DNA from 3 places in the Micromonospora sp. NPDC005171 genome. Region 1 is predicted to be linked to each of the others. Evidence: riboswitches for the same ligand, from Rfam matches in the RefSeq annotation. Region 1 holds a riboswitch; each other region holds the start of a gene.
What was found. A riboswitch is a leader RNA that binds a small molecule or an ion and turns the genes downstream of it on or off. The one in region 1 is predicted to bind cobalamin.

Region 1 (5,868 bases):
TCCGGTACGCCTTGACGAACGCCTCCTGAATGACGTCCTCCGAGTCCGAGCCCGCGCCGAGCAGCACCGCCGTCCGGTACGCGGACGCGGTGTGCCGGGCGACCAGGAGGTTGTACGCCTCCAGGTCACCTGCCCGAGCGCGGGTGACGAGCGCCTCGTCGTCCAGGGGAGAGACCTCCGTTCGGATCACTCTCATGACACCGCCCACCCGCCGCGGGTTCCACCCGGTTTCCGACGCAGGTCAGCTGTCTCCCATCCGGCGTGCAGGGTATTGCCAGGAATCGGTGCTGCACTGGAGGGGCGTCGAGGAGAGGGGCGGGGCATGAGCTGGTTCAATCGTCGGTCACGGGGCGCCGAGGCGACCCCGACGAAGCTGGACCGGGAGGCGACCCGCGACGACCTCGCGGCGCTGGAGGAGTTCGTCGCCACCCGGCGCGGGGTGGAGTTCTACCTGGAGCCGGAGACGACCGCGACGGACACCACCGTGGTGGCGATCGCCCACGACGGCGAGTGGATCCGTCGGCGTACCGGAACGCCCCGGGCGGCCGGGACCATCGCCCGCAAGCACGCGGTGCCGCTCTACGAGGCGGCGCGCACCGGCTACCCGGAGCGGATGCGGACCTGGAGCCGGGCCCACCCGGAACGCCACACCCGCTGAACTCCAGCTGTGCGGATTTTCCAGAGTCAGGATCGGTGCGGGTGGGCCGGCGCGGGTTCGTGGAGGGCGGTCGCGCGGGCCTCCACCCGTCGGAATTCAGGCGATGTCACCGTTCGTAACGTCACGGCGAGCGCGAGGGCGCAGAGAGCTGCTCCGCTCCCGAAGACCGCTCTGACGCTGACCAGTTCCGCGGTGAGGCCGGCGACCAGAGCCCCGAGCGGCATCGATCCCCAACTGGTCAGGCGGCTGACCCCGCTGTATCGCCCCATCATCTCGTCGGGCACGACGAGTGCGCGAAGCGAGCTGTAGGTGACGTTCCACGCCCCGGAGCCGGCGCCGCCCAGGACTGTCGTCACGGCTACCAGCCGGGGGGACGAGGTGATCGCTGGTGCTGCCAGCAGCACGGCGAAGCTGGCCATCGACCCGGCGAGGACGACCCGCCGTCCCAGCCGGCGGGTGAGCGCGGGCGCGGCGGAGGCTCCCACGACGCCGCCCACTCCCAGGGCTCCGATCAGCAGGCCGTATTCCGCGCGGCTCAGGTCCATCGGTCCGGGTGCGACCGCGTAGACGACGATGACCGCCATCCAGGCCGCCCAGCATCCGCTCGCCGCGCCGGCCACCAGCAGCAGGGTCCGCAGAATCTTCGCCTGCCATACGTACCGGATGCCCTCCCGGATGTCGCTGAGGAGGCCCCGGGCGTTCGTCGCCGGTCCGGGGTGACAGTCGCTGCGGTAAGGGCCGGTCATGACCGCCAGAGCGAGCAGTGCGCCCGCGTAGCCGACGCCGCCCGCGCCGAGCGCCACGGCCAGTCCGGCGGCGGCCAGCAGTCCACCCAGCGGGGGCCCGATGAACTCGTTGGCCGCGGTCTCGGTCGCGGTCAACTTCGCGAACGCGGATTCCATGCGGTTGCGGGGTACGACCATCGGCACGACCGCCATCCGGGTGGTGTCGGCGAATACCTCGGCGGTGCCGAGAAGCAGCGCCCCCGCGTACAGGCCGGCCAGCGGAAGGCTGCCCAGGACGAGGGCACCCATGAGCACGGCCAGGACCAGGGCGCGCGCGGCGGCCATCGTCATGATCAGGTGCCGGCGATCCACCCGGTCGGCGAGGGCGCCGGCGGGCAGTGAGAAGAGCAACCAGGGCAGGGTGTTGGCCAGGGTGGCGGCGGCGACCAGCGCAACGGAGTCCGTCAGCGAGACGGCCATTAGCGGCAGTGTCAGCTTGACGACGCCGTCAGCCAGGTTGGTGACGGCGGCACCGCCCCACAGAGCGTTGAAGTTCCGCGTGCTCACGGTCGTCGGGTGGCCTGGGAGGGTGTCGCTGTGCATGGCCGGGAGCTTGGGACATCCCGCGGCGCCTCCCTAGAGTTTCGACCGGAGGCGAAACGTGGCGGTGTTCCTGGTCGACGCCGAAGTGATGGCGCAGGCGCGTTTCGGCACCTCGCAGCTCACCGAGACGTTGGGGGCGCTGAATATCCTGCGCCGAGGTCAGCCGCTGCCGTGGCATCGGGTCTGGCGGGACCAGCATGTCGACGCCTTCCAGGGCCATCTCGACGATGATCCGGTGACCAGGGCCCTTCTGGCGCACGCGATATCGTCCTCCTGGATGGCCGACTTCCTGACGGTGCCGCCCGCCCGTCCGGACATGACGCTGGACGACGAGCTCGTGGAGCTGGAGTCGCTGTCGGACGACCGGATCCGCGCCGATCTGGCCCACGTACGTTCCCCGTTGGCCCCGGAATTGCGCGGGTCCGGGTTGGCGAGCCGGACAGCCGCTCTTCTGCGCTGGGTCTGGCGCCACACCGTCGAGGCGGACTGGCCGCGCCGGCAGTCGGTGCTGCGTGCCGACGTGGTGTCCCGGATCTCCCGCCTGGGCAGGGACGGATGGTCCGGGGTCATCAACGACATGCGGCCCGGCACGCGCTGGCTGGGCAACGGCCGGCTGCAGGTCGAGGAGCGGCCTTACCCACCGTCCGACGTGCGCGGCGGGACGCTGACGTTCTTCGCGGCCCACTGCCGGGGAGGCTGGATCTCCTGGAGATTGCCCGACCGCTTCGGAATCGTCTATCCAGTGACGGGAATCTTCGCCGAGGAGGCTCTCACCACACCGGATTCTCTGCGCCGCCTGCTGGGAAACTCGCGGAGCACGATTCTGGTGCAGGCGGCTGAGCCGGTCAGCACCACGGCAGTGGTCGCCGCGACCGGGCTGCCGCTCGGCACGGTCGGTGGTCATCTGCGCGTGCTGACCGAGGCCGGTCTGCTTCAGAAGCGCCGGTCGGGCCGGGAGGTCCTCTACTGGTGGACGGAGACCGCCCGAACGCTCGTGGCCGGGGCCTCATCGTTCTGACGGGGCACGGCGTGTCGGCGCGAGGTGCCCGCCTCCGTGTGCCCGGCGGGGCGGTGCCGCCGGGGTCAGGTCGAGGTCGAGGCCGTCCTCCGGCCGGCGCAGATGTGCCAGCGGCGGCCAGCGCGGCCTGGGTGTCGCCGGCGGGCGCGGGGCTCTGCCCGGCGTCGATCATCACACTGCCGCGTTCGTCGACGACGACGGCGACGCCGGCGTGGACCGCCTCCGGGTCCGGATCGCCCGGACAGAGCCAGACCCGACCGGCGAGGTGGTGGAACTGCGGGGCGACCAAGGAGATCGACCTCCGAGATTGATCACGGACACTGGTGTGGCGATCGCCGACCCTCGGTGAGGGTGTCGGCCGGCATCGCGCTGCCGGATGATCGGCGCAGGTCAGAGTTCGTTCGGCCGTCCTTTGCTCTGCTTACCTATAGGCACCAGTGACGCTCCGTGTCCGGTGCGCATAGGTAAGCAGAGCAAAGGACGTCGGGCATTGATCTGGGGCATTGCGGCGTGCGGATTCACGCTCGCGCCAATCGCCGAATCTCGATGAGTTCCACCCGCCTGGTAGGGCCTGACCGGCGTTGACCGGCGGCGCGGCGGTGTGGCAGCATTCGCGGCCTGACGGCAGTGAAGGAAGTCGGTGCGAATCCGACGCGGTCCCGCCACTGTCACCGGGGAGCGATCCCCCCTCGTGAGTCACGGCCGTGTGTCTGCGGTTGGAAGGCCGGGGGAGAGCGTCGATCCGGAAGCCAGGATACTTCGGCCGTCGGGACGTACCCCAGGGCGTGGACACCCGAGGAGGACCCGATGACGCACGGCGTCTCATTCATCGACGAGCATCGTCATAACCTGTGCACAGGGCGCCGCAGCGCGCCCGGAACCGGGCGCGCCCGCACGCCAAGGGCCGGCCGTCGCGGCGTGCGCCAGGCCGCCGGCTTCCGGTACCGCTGAGCCGAGCGCCCGCCGCTGACCGGCCCCGACGCCCGCGTCGGCGCGTCGTTCGCCCGGGCCGTCGTACCGGCTGACGCCGTACCCGTCCGCATCGTCCCGGTCGCCCCCTCGGGGCCCAGGGCGTCACTTTCCGGAGCCAACCGTGCGCATCCTGCTGCTGTCCACCGCCGACACCGACCTGCTGGCCGCCCGCGCCAGCAACGCCGACTACCGGTTGGCGAACCCCGCGCGGGTCACCGTCGAGGAGGTGCCCGCCCTGCTCGACGGGGTCGCCCTCGTCGTCGTACGCCTGCTCGGCGGTCGGCAGGCGTGGCCGGACGGCCTCGCCGCGGTGCTCGCCACCGGAGTGCCGACGGTCGTGCTCGGCGGTGAGGCGCTACCCGACGCGGAGCTGATGGCCATCTCCACGGTGCCGTCCGGGGTCGTCACCCAGGCGCTGGCCTACCTGGTGGAGGGCGGGCCGGACAACCTGGGGCAGTTGGCCCGGTTCCTGTCCGACACGGTGCTGCTCACCGGCGAGGGCTTCGCCCCGCCCGCCCCCACCCCGGCGTACGGGGTGCACGGCGAACACCCCGCCGACCCGGACCGGCCCACGGTGGGAATCGTCTTCTACCGGGCGCACGCCCTCGCCGGCAACACCGGATTCGTCGACGTGCTGGCCGAGGCGGTGCGAACGGCCGGCGGCAACCCGCTGCCGATCTTCTGCGGCTCGCTGCGCGGGCTGACCGCGGGCGCCGGCCCACTCGGACTCTTCGCCCGCTGTGACGCGCTGCTGGTCACGGTGCTCGCGGCCGGCGGCGCGGTCGCCGCGGACGCCTCCGGTGGCGGCGACGAGGACGCCTGGGACGTCGGCGCCCTGGCCGCCCTGGACGTGCCGGTCATCCAGGCGCTCTGCCTCACCAGCACCCGCGCGCAGTGGGCCGACAGCGACGCCGGACTGTCCCCGTTGGACGCCGCCATGCAGGTGGCCATCCCCGAGTTCGACGGCCGGATCGTCACAGTGCCGTTCTCGTTCAAGCAGATCGACGCCGACGGACTCTCGGTCTACGCCGCCGACCCCGAACGGGCCGCCCGCGTCGCCGGGATCGCGGTCCGCCACGCCCGGCTGCGGTACGTGCCGCACGCCGACAAGCGGGTCGCCGTGGTGCTCAGCTCGTACCCCACCAAGCACTCCCGGGTCGGTAACGCCGTCGGGTTGGACACCCCGGCCTCGGCGGTCAGACTGTTCGCCGCGCTCGTCGAGGCCGGCTACGACCTCGGTGACGCGCCGCCGCCCGACGACGGCGACGCGCTGATCCACGCGCTGATCGCCGCCGGTGGCCACGACGTGGAGTGGCTCACCCCGGAGCAGTTGGCCGCCGCCGAGGCCCGGATACCGGGGTCGACGTACCGGCGCTGGTTCGACCAGGTCCCGGTCGAGCTGCGCGAGCGGATGCGGGAGCACTGGGGTGAGCCGCCCGGCGAGCTGTACACCGAGGGCGGCGACATCGTCCTCGCCGGGCTGCGCTTCGGCAACGTGGTGCTGCTGATCCAGCCGCCCCGCGGCTTCGGGGAGAACCCGATCGCCATCTACCACGACCCGGACCTGCCGCCGAGTCACCACTACCTGGCCGCGTACCGCTGGTTGACCGCCGCCGTCGCGGACGGCGGCTTCGGCGCGGACGCCGTGGTGCACCTGGGCAAACACGGCACCCTGGAGTGGCTGCCCGGCAAGGGACTCGGCCTGGCCGCCGACTGCGCGCCCGACGCGGTCCTCGGCGACCTGCCACTGGTGTACCCGTTCATCGTCAACGACCCCGGCGAGGGCACCCAGGCCAAACGGCGGGCGCACGCCGTGGTCGTCGACCACCTGGTCCCGCCGATGGCCCGCGCCGAAACCTACGGCGACCTGGCCAAACTGGAACAACTCCTCG
Region 2 (5,868 bases), on a different contig from region 1:
CCCGCGACCCGGTCGGAGACCTGATCCCGGGCGGTCAGCATCAGCACTGGCAGATCCCGACCCGCCGCCCGCAACCGCCGACAGGTCTCCAACCCGCCGAGGCGGGGCATCATCACGTCGAGGATCAGCAGATCCGGCGCCGCGCCACAGATCCCGTCGAGGACGGCGAGACCGTTGGCGGCGGTGCTAGTGCCATAACCCTCGACCTGAAGCACCCGCTCCAGCGACTCACGGATGGCCGCCTCGTCATCGGCGATCATGATCTGCACGCCAGCCCGCCCCCTCCAGGTCGATGCTTTTGCGCTCATCCTCCCCGATCAACCTGAGGGCAGGATTAATACCGCAACGGCAACGGCTGACGGTGACTGCTTCTACCGATCATGATCCCCGAGAGGCTGCCGAAGCACAGGGCGAAGGCCAGCGGGAGGAACAAGTCCCGCGGGGGCGGCCGGAATGCGGCAGACAGAGGCCGCGAGGGCGAACGACGCCTGGTCGATGCCCGCTTCGCGGATCTCGACCCTTAGTGCTCGACACCAAGACGAAAATGCGTGGCCTCGCCAGCCCGTCCCGCCCTACCTTGCAATCGGATCTTTCTTCTCGACCCACTCGCGAGAGGACTTCACCGCGTGAGGCGTTGCGGGTGACCTTGTTGGAGTCCGCAGCAGTCCCGTCATTCGAGACACCGATCCCACGGGCAACGTCCTGAACAGAGTGTCATCGGCGGTGGGGCAATGGGTCGTGTCGCTCGGACACATTGTTTTCCCACGAAGCGTGATTTCTCCTCGAGTTTCGAGCGATCCCCGTCTCGTTGGGCGGGGATTTTTGCTGTGCGGGCCAGGACGCTCGTCGGGGCGGTGAGTGGGAAGACCACCGTGTCAGTCTCGATGGTCCAGGCGTCGTGGTCGCACACGATGATCATGTTGTTGAGCCGCAGGTAGCCGGCGACGCTGTCTGGATCTTCAACACCCTTCGTCTATGCCCACACCCCGGGGTCGCTGGGACTTACTCGTCTAGCGCAGCGCGGCATGTCGGGCCGTCGAGTCTCGTCGCCGGACGGCCGAATGCCATCAACGAAGAGGCGGGCCAGGTGCGGCGACAACACCGCTCGCCCTCGGACCTCGGCGCCTGAACACTTTCCCGCCTGATCGGCAATGTCAGGGTGAAGCGCGGACTTTGCCGAGGAGGGCCATGGCTTCGGATGCGGATTTGATAGGCCGGTCGCTGGATGGCGATGTCGACGCCTTCGTGGAGGTGGTCGAGCGTCATGAGGCCGCCGTGGGTTCGTACCTCGTTCGCCGGGCGGGGCGGGATGCGGCTGAGGACCTCCTGGGCGAGGTTTGGGTTGCGGCGTTCGAGTCGCGGCGATCGTACGACCGGTCGTACAACGATGCGCGGCCGTGGCTGTACGGGGTGGCATTGAATCGCCTGCGGCGCTACTGGCGGTCCCGGCCGGCCGAGGACCTGGTCGCGGACGTGCCGGACGTGGCTACTGGATGGGATCCGTGGTCGGCGGTGGACCTCGGCGTGGACGCCCGGGCGGTGCTCCGGTCGGCCCTGATGCGGCTCAAACCCGAAGAGCGGGAGGTCCTGAGGCTCGTCGCCTGGGAGGACCTGACCGCAGCCGACGCCGCGCGGGCACTCGGCATACCGGCCGGCACCGCGCGGCGGCTGCTGAGCCAGGCCAGGACGGCATTGCGCGACGCGCCGGGGGTGTCCGCGCTTCTGAAGGACCGCAACAGCGCGAAGGAGAGACACCGATGACCGACGAGCTCGATCTGGTCGGTGCGTTGGGCAGCGCAGAACCACTACGCCCGGAGGCGTATCAGCGGGCGCGGGCGGTGCTGCGGGCGGCTATGACCGACCCCGGAACCGTGCGGCTGCTGGGCGCGATATCAGCGGAGGACACGACTATGGAGGCGACTTCAACCATGGAAACGACGACAACCACGCGGGACCGCGAATCCAGCCCGGCGATTCAGCGCCGCCGCCGGATCGGTATCGCCGGCCGATGGGGTATCGGCGCCGGGGTGGCGGTTACCGCAGCGGCGGCAGTCGTCGCTGTGGTGCTGAACTCGTCGGCAACCGGGGTCACGGACGCCGGCAAGGATTCGTCGGCCGCCACCTCGGGCTCGACCACCGTCGACGGGTCCGCCGAGCGCGCGCCGCTGATGACCCTGGCCGGGTCCATCAAGACGGTCACCCCGTCGGCGGGCGACGCGTGGCTGGTGAAGGCGACGCAGGTCCACGGCACCAAGACCATGCAGGTCGTCTACACGCTGTACACCGACGGTCACGCGATCTATACGGGCAACAGCGTGAAGGACATCAAGCGTGCGATCACGCGTCATCAGGACCAGATGACGGACGGCGGCTACGCTCCGCTCCTCAAGGCAGCCGTCGCCGCGGCGGAGAGCAGCCCGGCCGACGGCCGGACCCAGATGCTCAAGGCAGCCAAGGATCCGCTGGTGGGCCTCGACCCCGCAGCGCAGAAGGCGGTGTGGGACAAGCAGCAGGCGGACGCCCAGGTGATCATCAAGCAGAAGGGCGGCAACGCCGAGCCAAAGCCGTACAGCCCCCAGGCCGTTCAGCGGCACTTCGACAACGCCCTGTGGACGTACAGCACCCAAGCGCTGTCCGCTGGCGACGGCAACACGCAGGTCCGGGCCGGTGTGCTGCGTCTGCTGTCCACCATCTCCGCGGTCAGCGTCAAGAACTCGACCACCCACGGCAAGGCCACGCTGACGATCACCGCCGGCCCCGAGGTGTTCGGCGGCCAGGGCAGCGAGGTGCTGACCATCGACGCCAAGACCGGCATGCTGGTCAAGAACGTCTCCACCGTGCCGGGCCTGCCCCAGGCCTCCACGAACTACGAATCCTCCCGCGTGGCGAAGGCCGACCTGTAGGCAGGGAACTCTCACGCACCAGCATTCCGGCAGACGGGCGTGACGCGCCCGGCGTTCGGTAACGGTACGGGCCGCCTCGAGGCGGCCCGTACCGTCCTTCTGTTGTTCGCACGGCACAGTCATGCTGCTCCCTTACGCGCACGTCTGCGCGTGGCGCGTCTGGTCTTGGACGAGGGCTGGCCCGTCGCTCAGGCGGCACGGTGTTATGACGGCTCCGGGCGGACCGCGAAACGCTGGACAGATCGCTACCGCGAGCAGGGCGCTGACGGTATGCGGGACCGGATCGTCACGCCCGCACCACAGCCCGACGCGGACACCGCAGCCCCTGGTCGGCAAGGTCGTGCACTTGCGCGTCAAGCAGCGCCTCGGCCCCGTCCAGATCGGCAGGCGCCTCGACATGCAGGCCTCGAAAATGCACGCGGGGTGGCTGGCGCGGGAGCGCCGTCAGAACCACTCGGTCACTCCGTCGTCCAACGATCGTGGTGGATCACCGATGACGCCGGGCGTCGCTGGCGCCAGCCGTGCCGCTCCAGGTCCGGCGTCTGCTCCAGATGGGTGACCGGGCCGAGGCAGAGCCACGCCACCGGGCGGACGGTGGCCGGGATGCCGAGCAGGTCGCGTAGGAACGGCTCCCGGTAGAACGAGACCCAGCCGACCCCGAGTTGCTCGGCGGTTGCGGCCAGCCACAGGTTCTGGATCGCCAGACAGACCGAGTAGAGGCCGGCGTCGGCGATCGCGTGACGGCCGAGCACGGCCGGTCCGCCCCGCTCGGGGTCGTACGTGACTACGACTGACATCGTCGACTCACGTACGCCATCGATTTTGATCCGGTTGAAGCGTTCCGCCGCCGCACTCTCGAGAGTGGCCGCGAAGGTGTCCCGTTCCCGCTGCACGTGCCGGTGGAACTCCTGCCGCAGCTCGGGATCGCGGACCAGGATGAAGTCCCAGGGCTGGGAGAGGCCGACGCTCGGCGCGGCGTGCGCCGCCGTGAGGACCCGGTTCAACGTCTCGTCGGGGATCGGCGCCCCGGTGAACTGGGCACGTACGTCCCGGCGGCGGTGGATGGTCTCGTAGAGTCCGGTGTTCAAGGCAGGCTCCCGCTGCGCTCGTGCCCCTGACGGGGTCGATGACGCGAGGCCGGTCTTCGGACTCCCGGATCTACGCTGGTCACCCGCCTTCCCAACCCCGCAGGGTCAGTGGCTGCGTCTGGTACGCGTGGGCGGCAGCTCCCCGGTCACCGCGGCGGGCCCGTGCCGGACTCACACCGGCTTCCCGATTCTCCCCACTCGCGCAGGGCACCTCGCAACGTTTGTGCCACCGCAGACCTTAACGGTCCCGACGAACATGGGACGAACCTCGCCATGAATATTCGGCATACCGCTACGCCGTTGCCGGTCGGAGTGAACTTTGCCTGCGCGTCCTCCGTCCAGTCGGATGCTTCGGCTCGGCGACTGCGGAGGACGCGCCACCGTCATACCGACTTCTCCAACCCCGCAGCTCAGAAGTGATCCGCGCCGGCGGGACGGCGCCGAGTTCGGACCTCCTACTGAGCGGATAACGCCGCGTCGTCGTTTCGTACGGCGATGTGGCCCCGCCGCTACATCGCCCGTGAAGGGCGGTGCTCGTCACGATCGGGCTTGCCGCGTGATCGCAGCAGCCAGACGCCGACGCCGCACGGGGGCGTCCAGGCAAACGGATCGGGTAGCATCTGCCTGTCGGTCGAGAGGCGCTGCGACGGGCGGAGCCCGCCACGCTCGGCCCTCATTTCTTCAACAAGGGCGCCTCCGAGCTTCGGAGGTGGCCGCTTGAGCGCGTCATTGAGCCAGAGAGACAATGCATCGTCGCTGCGGCAGCTGATGTCCCAGCGTGTTCTGGTGTTGGACGGCGCCTGGGGAACGATGTTGCAGGGCGCGCAGCTCACCGCCGCAGACTATCGAGGCGACCTGATCGTCGACCATCCGCAGGACGTCAGCGGTGATCCCGACCTGCTCAACCTCACCCGGCCAGACGTCATTCTGGACGTACACCGGCGGTATCTGGCCGCCGGCGCCGACATCACCACCACCAATACTTTCACGGCGACGAGCATCGGCCAGGCCGACTACGGGCTCCAGTCACTGGTTCGTGAGATGAACGTTCAGGGTGCGCGGCTGGCCCGGCAGGCGGCGGACGAGTTCGGTGGCCGGTTCGTGGCCGGCTCGGTCGGGCCGCTGAACGTGACGCTGTCGCTGTCGCCGCGGGTCGACGACCCGGCGTATCGCGCCGTCGACTTCGACGGAGTGCGCGCGGCGTACGCGGAGCAGATCTCGGCCCTGGCCGAGGGCGGTGTCGACCTGCTTTTGATCGAGACGATCTTCGACACGTTGAACGCGAAGGCCGCAATCGCCGCGGCCCGTGAGGTCGCGCCGCAGCTGCCGTTGTGGATCTCCGTGACCATTGTCGACCTCAGCGGCCGGACCCTGTCGGGGCAGACCGTGGAGGCTTTCTGGCGCTCGATAGAGCGGGCCGATCCGCTGGTCGTCGGCGTGAACTGCTCGCTGGGCGCGGCCGAGATGCGCCCGCATGTCGAGGAGCTTTCCAAGATCGCCGGAACCTACGTGGCGTGTCACCCCAACGCCGGTCTGCCGAACGCTTTCGGCGGCTACGACCAGACGCCGGAGGAGACCGCCGGCCTGCTCGGCGAGTTTGCCGCGTCCGGCTTGCTCAACATCGCCGGCGGCTGCTGCGGCACCTCACCGGACCACATCGCCCGGATCGTCGCCGCCGTGGCCGGCACACCGCCACGGACGGTTGCCGCCCTGCCGGAAACCACCCGGTTCAGTGGGTTGGAGCCGTTCGCGATCGGACCCGACACCGGATTCGTGATGATCGGTGAGCGCACCAATGTCACCGGCTCGGCCAAGTTCCGCCGGCTCATCGAGTCGGACAACTATCAGGGCGCGGTCGACGTGGCCCTGGAGCAGGT
Region 3 (5,868 bases), on a different contig from region 1:
GATGAGCCCACCGCTGCGCTGGGCGTGGTCCAGACCGGGCGGGTGCTCGACGTCGTGCGGCGTGCCCGCGACGCCGGCATGTCGGTGGTGCTGGTGAGCCACAACATGCCGCAGGTGCTCGAGATCGCCGACCGGGTCGAGGTGCTGCGCCTCGGTCGGCGTGCGGCCCAACTCCGCGCCGACGAGGTCACCACCGACGACCTGGTCGCGGCGATGACCGGCAGCAGCAGCGTGACCGGCAGCAGCAGCGCGGATCGGGACGAGCGGTGACGTCGGTCGCCCAGCGGGGCGCGCCCGATCCCGCCCGTTGGGCGACCACGAACGCGGTCCGGTCGCCGCTGCGGCTGAGCCCACTGGGCTTCGGTGCCTCGCAGGGCGGCAATCTCTATCGGGCGACGTCCGACGAGCAGTTCGCCGCCGCCGTGGACACCGCATGGGCAGGTGGCATCCGATACTTCGACACGGCGCCGCATTACGGGCTGGGCCTGTCCGAACGGCGGCTGGGTGCGGCGCTACGCTCCCGCCCGCGCGGCGAGTACGTGGTGTCGACGAAGGTTGGTCGGCTGCTCGTGCCGTCGCCGGAGACGGCACACCTGCGGGATCCGGAGGGGTTCGACGTTCCCGCCGACCATCGCCGGGTCTGGGACTTCAGCCGCGACGGCGTGCGCCGTTCGTTGGAGGCGAGCCTTCGGCGCACCGGCCTGGACCGGATCGACGTGGTGTATCTGCATGACCCGGACGAGCACTGGGAGCAGGCCGCGCACGAGGCGATCCCGGCGTTGGTGGAGCTGCGGGAGCAGGGCGTGATCGGCGCCGTCGGTGCGGGGATGAACCAGTCCGCGATGCTGGCGCGCTTCGTGGCGGAGACCGACGTGGACGTGGTGATGTGCGCCGGCCGGTACACCCTGCTGGAACAGGGCGCGTTGACCGACCTGCTGCCGGTCGCGCAGGCCCGCCGCGTCGGCGTGGTGGTCGCCGGGGTCTACAACTCGGGGCTGCTGGCCCGGGACGTGCCGGCGACCGACGCCGTCTACGACTACCGGCAGGCGCCGGCAGAGGTGATCGACCAGGCCCGCCGGATAGCGCGGGTCTGTCAGACGTACGGGGTCACGCTGCCGCAGGCGGCGTTGGCGTTCGTCAGTCGTCACCCGGCCGTGGTCTCGACGGTGGTCGGCATGCGGGACGAGGCCCAGGTGACCGAGACCCTGCGCCGATCCGACGTCGACGTCCCGGATCAGCTCTGGGCGGCGTTGTACGACGAGGGGCTGCTCGACGTGCAGTCGTAAGGGCCGGCGGTCACGGCCGGACCGTCTCGATGCTCGGGTCAGTGTCGTCGGGTAACCCCTGCAACGACTCCTCCACGCCGATCAGGTGGTTGGCCATCCGGGTTCGCGCCCGCTCCGGGTCGCGTGCCACGAGGGCCTTCAGGATCGCCACGTGCTCGTCATGGGTCCGCAGGTCCGCGCCCTCCTCGTGCAGACTGCGCCACAGCCGGCCGCGGATGGTGCGCCCGGCGAAGGCTTCGATCAGGCCGACGAGCACCGGATTCTCGGCGTGCACGGCGATGATCCGGTGGAAGGCGATGTCGATCTCCATGATCCGCTCGTGGTCCTGCGGTGACTGGCCGACCATCCGGGCCGCCTCCTCGAGCAGGTCTCCCGCCTGGGCCAGCGCCTCGTCGGTGATCCTGGTCGCCGCCAGCCGGGCGGCCTCGCACTCCAGCAGTCGCCGGACGGTGTGGATGTGCCGCGGGTCGCCCTGACCCTGGAAGTCCACAACGAAACCCATCGGGGCCAGCAGTTGTGGGGCGTCGAGGTTGGTGACGTAGGTGCCGTCGCCCTGGCGGATGTTGACGATGCCGAGGATCGACAGCGCCGACATCCCCTCGCGCAGCGAGCCCCGCGAGACGCCGAGCGACTCGGCGAGGTCCTTCTCGATGGGCAACCGGTCCCCGGGCCTGAACTGCCCTTCGAGGATCATCCGCTTGATGCCGTTGACCACTTCGTCAGTGCGAGACATGACTCCCCTAGCGGCCGGCGGGGGTGGCCTTCCCACCCGCGATCACGTACGCCGCCTCCGGAGATGACACGGTAGTCGGGTCTGTCGCCGCCCAGTAGTGGCCGTCGGGAAACCTGTAGAGCGCGACCGACTCGGTACGCATCCGGGTGGAGTAGCCGGGCTGGCTGGGCAGGACGTATCCGCTGCCGGAACCGGTGTCCCGGATGATGCACGGGTCGGTGAAGTGCTCGTGCAGGTGGTCGACGAACTCGGTGACCCGGTCGGTGAGATCCCCCGAGATCGCGACGTAGTCGAGCACCGACACGTGTTGGACCATCTCGCAGAGCCCCACACCGCCGGCGTGTGGGCACACCGGGACGTCGAACTTCGCGGCGAGCAGCAGCACGGCGACGATCTCGTTGATGCTGGCCAACCTGCCGGTGTCCAGCTGGCAGAAGTCGATGGCCTCGGCTTGGAACAGCTGCTTGAACATCACCCGGTTGTGGCAGTGCTCGCCGGTGGCGACGCCGATCGGAGCGACGGCACGGCGGACGGCCGCGTGGCCCAGGATGTCGTCGGGGCTGGTCGGCTCCTCGATCCACAGGGGCTTGAACTGGGCGAGGGCGGTGACCCACTCGATGGCCTGGTCGACGTCCCACACCTGGTTGGCGTCGATCATCAGGTTGCGATCCGGCCCGAGGATCTCCCGCGCGATCGCGCACCGGCGGATGTCGTCGTCGAGGTTGGCGCCCACCTTGAGCTTGACGTACCCGTAGCCGGTGTCCACCGCCTCCTGGCACAGCCGGCGCAGCTTGTCGTCGCCGTAGCCGAGCCAACCCGCCGAGGTGGTGTAGGCGGGGTAGCCGGTCCGGTCGAGCTCGGCGAGGCGGGCGGCCTTCGTGCCCTCCTTGGCCCGCAGGATGGCCAGCGCCTCGTCGCGGGTCAGCGCGTCGGACAGGTAGCGCAGGTCCGCGATGTCGACGAGTTGCTCGGGGGACATGTCGACGAGCAGCCTCCACAGCGGCTTGTCGGCGAGCCGGGCGACCAGGTCCCACGACGCGTTCAACACGGCGGCGAGGGACAGGTGGACGACGCCCTTCTCCGGGCCGAGCCACCGCAGCTGCGAGTCGGAGGTGAGGAGGCGGTAGACCGCGCCCATGTCCGCTGCCATCGTCGCCACGTCCAGGCCCACGAGACGCTGCGCCTGGTGGACCGCCGCCGCCGCGACGATGTCGTTGCCGCGACCGATGGTGAAGGTCAGACCGTGCCCCGCGAGCGGCGCACCCACGCCGTCGACGCCGTCGGTGTGCAGGACGACGTAGGCCGCCGAATAGTCGCCGTCCTTGTTCATGGCGTCTGAGCCGTCAGCGGTCAGGGAGGTGGGGAAGCGGACGTCTTCGACGGTGACGGCAGTGATCTGCGGCATGCGCTCCTCGCCCGGCTAGGCTAAAGATCAGATGATCACTGGGAGTATACGGAGGACTTCTCCGGCGCGTCAACGATGTCGATCACCGCAGACCCGCAGACATATGATGTTTGGTTGGTCGGAACGATCCGCCTTGCTGCCCGCCGTGCCGGTGGGTGGCTGAGAGTGGTGAGGGGAACGGGCCCCGGAGATTGGATGTTCACCCTCCCTTCAAGGCATTGACGGCGGCACATGGGCGTGGCGCACGGCACCCGATGCCCCGATACATCAAATCTTTGTCGATTGTCGACACCCGCATCGAAGGGCAGCGGCTCCGCTGCCTGCCGCCGGTCGGCGTGGCGCGGTCGGCCAGGTTGGTGACGGTGCTCACCGGGCGGCCGCCGACACGCCCGAGACCGACATGTGGGGTGTGACAACGGCTGCGTCCCTATATATGGTGTCGAACGCAGCTGGTTCGCCGCTCATCCGGGGCGGTCGAGGCAACAGGGAACCCGGTGGAAATCCGGGACTGTCCCGCAGCGGTGAGTGGGAACGACCGCCGTCATCAGCACTGGGCCACCACATCGGCCTGGGAAGCGACGGCCAGTAGGAGACCGGCGAATCCGGTCGTGCCCGCGAGTCCGAAGACCTGCCAGCGCGCCGCGTACCCGCACCGGGTGGGCGGCGGTCCGAGGCCGCGTGGGACGGCCGACGCCACCTGACCCACGCCGGGCTGGCGTGGCGTCCGTCGGTGTCTGTCTCCCCGCGTCCGGGGCCACCAGGTCTTCAACTCCGAGGAGCGAGTGGTGACAGTCACCGAGGTAGTTCCGGCCAGCGGCGACGCGACAGTGCGGCGCACGCCGATGCAGGTCCGCAAACGCGACGGCGGCACCGAACCCGTCGACGTGAACAAGATCGTCCGGGCGGTCGAGCGGTGGGCCGACGACCTGACCGACGTCGACCCGATGCGGGTGGCCACCCGCACCATCAGCGGCCTCTACGACGGCGCGACCACTGCCGAACTGGACCGGCTGTCCATCCAGACCGCCGCCGAGATGATCGGTGAGGAGCCGCAGTACTCGCGTCTCGCCGCGCGGCTGCTGGCCGGCTACGTCGACAAGGAGGTGCGTCGACAGGGCATCACCTCGTTCAGCGCGGCGATCCGGGTCGGCCACGCCGAGGGCCTGATCGGTGACGACACCGCCGCGTTCGTCGCCGCACACGCCGCGACCCTCGACCACGCCATCGACCCGAACGGCGACCGCCGGTTCGAGTACTTCGGCCTGCGCACCGTCTACGACCGCTACCTGCTGCGCCATCCCACCAGCCGACTGGTGGTGGAGACCCCGCAGTACTGGCTGCTGCGGGTGGCCTGCGGCCTGTCCCGCACGGCGGACGAGGCGGTCGACTTCTACCGGCTGATGTCCAGCCTGGCCTACCTGCCCAGCTCACCGACCTTGTTCAACTCTGGGACCCGGCACACCCAGATGTCCTCCTGCTATCTGGTCGACTCGCCGCGCGACGAGCTGGACTCGATCTACCAGCGGTACGCCCAGGTCGCCAACCTGTCCAAGTTCGCCGGTGGTATCGGCATCGCGTACTCCCGGGTCCGCTCCCGCGGCGCGCTGATCCGGGGCACGAACGGGCAGTCCAACGGGATCGTGCCGTGGCTGCGCACTCTCGACGCGAGCGTCGCCGCCGTCAACCAGGGTGGCCGGCGCAAGGGCGCGGCCTGCGTCTACCTGGAGCCGTGGCACCCGGACATCGAGGAGTTCCTGCAACTGCGGGACAACACCGGCGAGGACGCGCGGCGCACCCACAACCTCAACCTGGCCAACTGGATCCCGGACGAGTTCATGCGCCGGGTCGAGGCCGACGAGCCGTGGTCGCTGTTCGACCCGCACGAGGTGCCCGAGCTGCCCGACCTGTGGGGGGAGCGGTTCGACACCGCGTACCGGCAGGCCGAGGCGCAGGGCCGCTACGTGCGGCAGGTCCCGGCACGGGAGCTGTACGGGAAGATGATGCGGACCCTCGCCCAGACCGGCAACGGCTGGATGACCTTCAAGGACGCCGCGAACCGGCTCTGCAACCAGACTGCCGAGCCGGGCAACGTGGTGCACCTGTCCAACCTGTGCACGGAGATCATCGAGGTGTCCAGCGACACCGAGACCGCCGTGTGCAACCTCGGCTCGGTGAATCTCGCCGCACACCTCAGCGACGGCGGCATCGACTGGGAGCGGCTGCGCGCCACGGTGCGGACCGCGGTGACCTTCCTCGACCGGGTGATCGACATCAACTACTACCCGACCGCGCAGGCGGCGGCGAGCAACCCCCGCTGGCGGCCCGTCGGGCTCGGGCTGATGGGCCTGCAGGACGTCTTCTTCGCGCTGCGGCTGCCGTTCGACTCGCCGGCCGCGCGGGAGCTGTCCACCCGGATCAGCGAGGAGCTGTACCTGACCGCGCTG

Region 2: it holds a riboswitch for cobalamin, as region 1 does, so the genes downstream of both, bluB (5,6-dimethylbenzimidazole synthase) here and cobN (cobaltochelatase subunit CobN) in region 1, are expected to answer to the same signal.
Region 3: it holds a riboswitch for cobalamin, as region 1 does, so the genes downstream of both, ABZU74_RS24250 (ribonucleoside-diphosphate reductase subunit alpha) here and cobN (cobaltochelatase subunit CobN) in region 1, are expected to answer to the same signal.

Annotation. Positions count from the first base shown of each region.
Region 1 covers NZ_JBEXIM010000045.1:23,484-29,351, forward strand. The annotation lists gene ABZU74_RS30145 (RNA polymerase sigma factor) at 1-196, opposite strand, end outside; gene ABZU74_RS30150 (hypothetical protein) at 323-658, shown strand; gene ABZU74_RS30155 (MFS transporter) at 685-1,950, opposite strand; gene ABZU74_RS30160 (helix-turn-helix domain-containing protein) at 2,045-3,004, shown strand; cobalamin riboswitch at 3,635-3,764, shown strand; gene cobN (cobaltochelatase subunit CobN) at 4,098-5,868, shown strand, end outside.
Region 2 covers NZ_JBEXIM010000022.1:72,754-78,621, reverse strand. The annotation lists gene ABZU74_RS23160 (response regulator transcription factor) at 1-308, opposite strand, end outside; gene ABZU74_RS23155 (sigma-70 family RNA polymerase sigma factor) at 1,189-1,761, shown strand; gene ABZU74_RS23150 (hypothetical protein) at 1,758-2,903, shown strand; partial or broken gene ABZU74_RS23145 (helix-turn-helix domain-containing protein) at 2,943-3,227, shown strand; gene bluB (5,6-dimethylbenzimidazole synthase) at 3,362-3,991, opposite strand; cobalamin riboswitch at 4,021-4,221, opposite strand; gene metH (methionine synthase) at 4,721-5,868, shown strand, end outside.
Region 3 covers NZ_JBEXIM010000025.1:17,574-23,441, forward strand. The annotation lists gene ABZU74_RS24230 (ATP-binding cassette domain-containing protein) at 1-270, shown strand, start outside; gene ABZU74_RS24235 (aldo/keto reductase) at 267-1,286, shown strand; gene ABZU74_RS24240 (FadR/GntR family transcriptional regulator) at 1,297-2,019, opposite strand; gene ABZU74_RS24245 (enolase C-terminal domain-like protein) at 2,027-3,424, opposite strand; cobalamin riboswitch at 3,858-4,075, shown strand; gene ABZU74_RS24250 (ribonucleoside-diphosphate reductase subunit alpha) at 4,267-5,868, shown strand, end outside.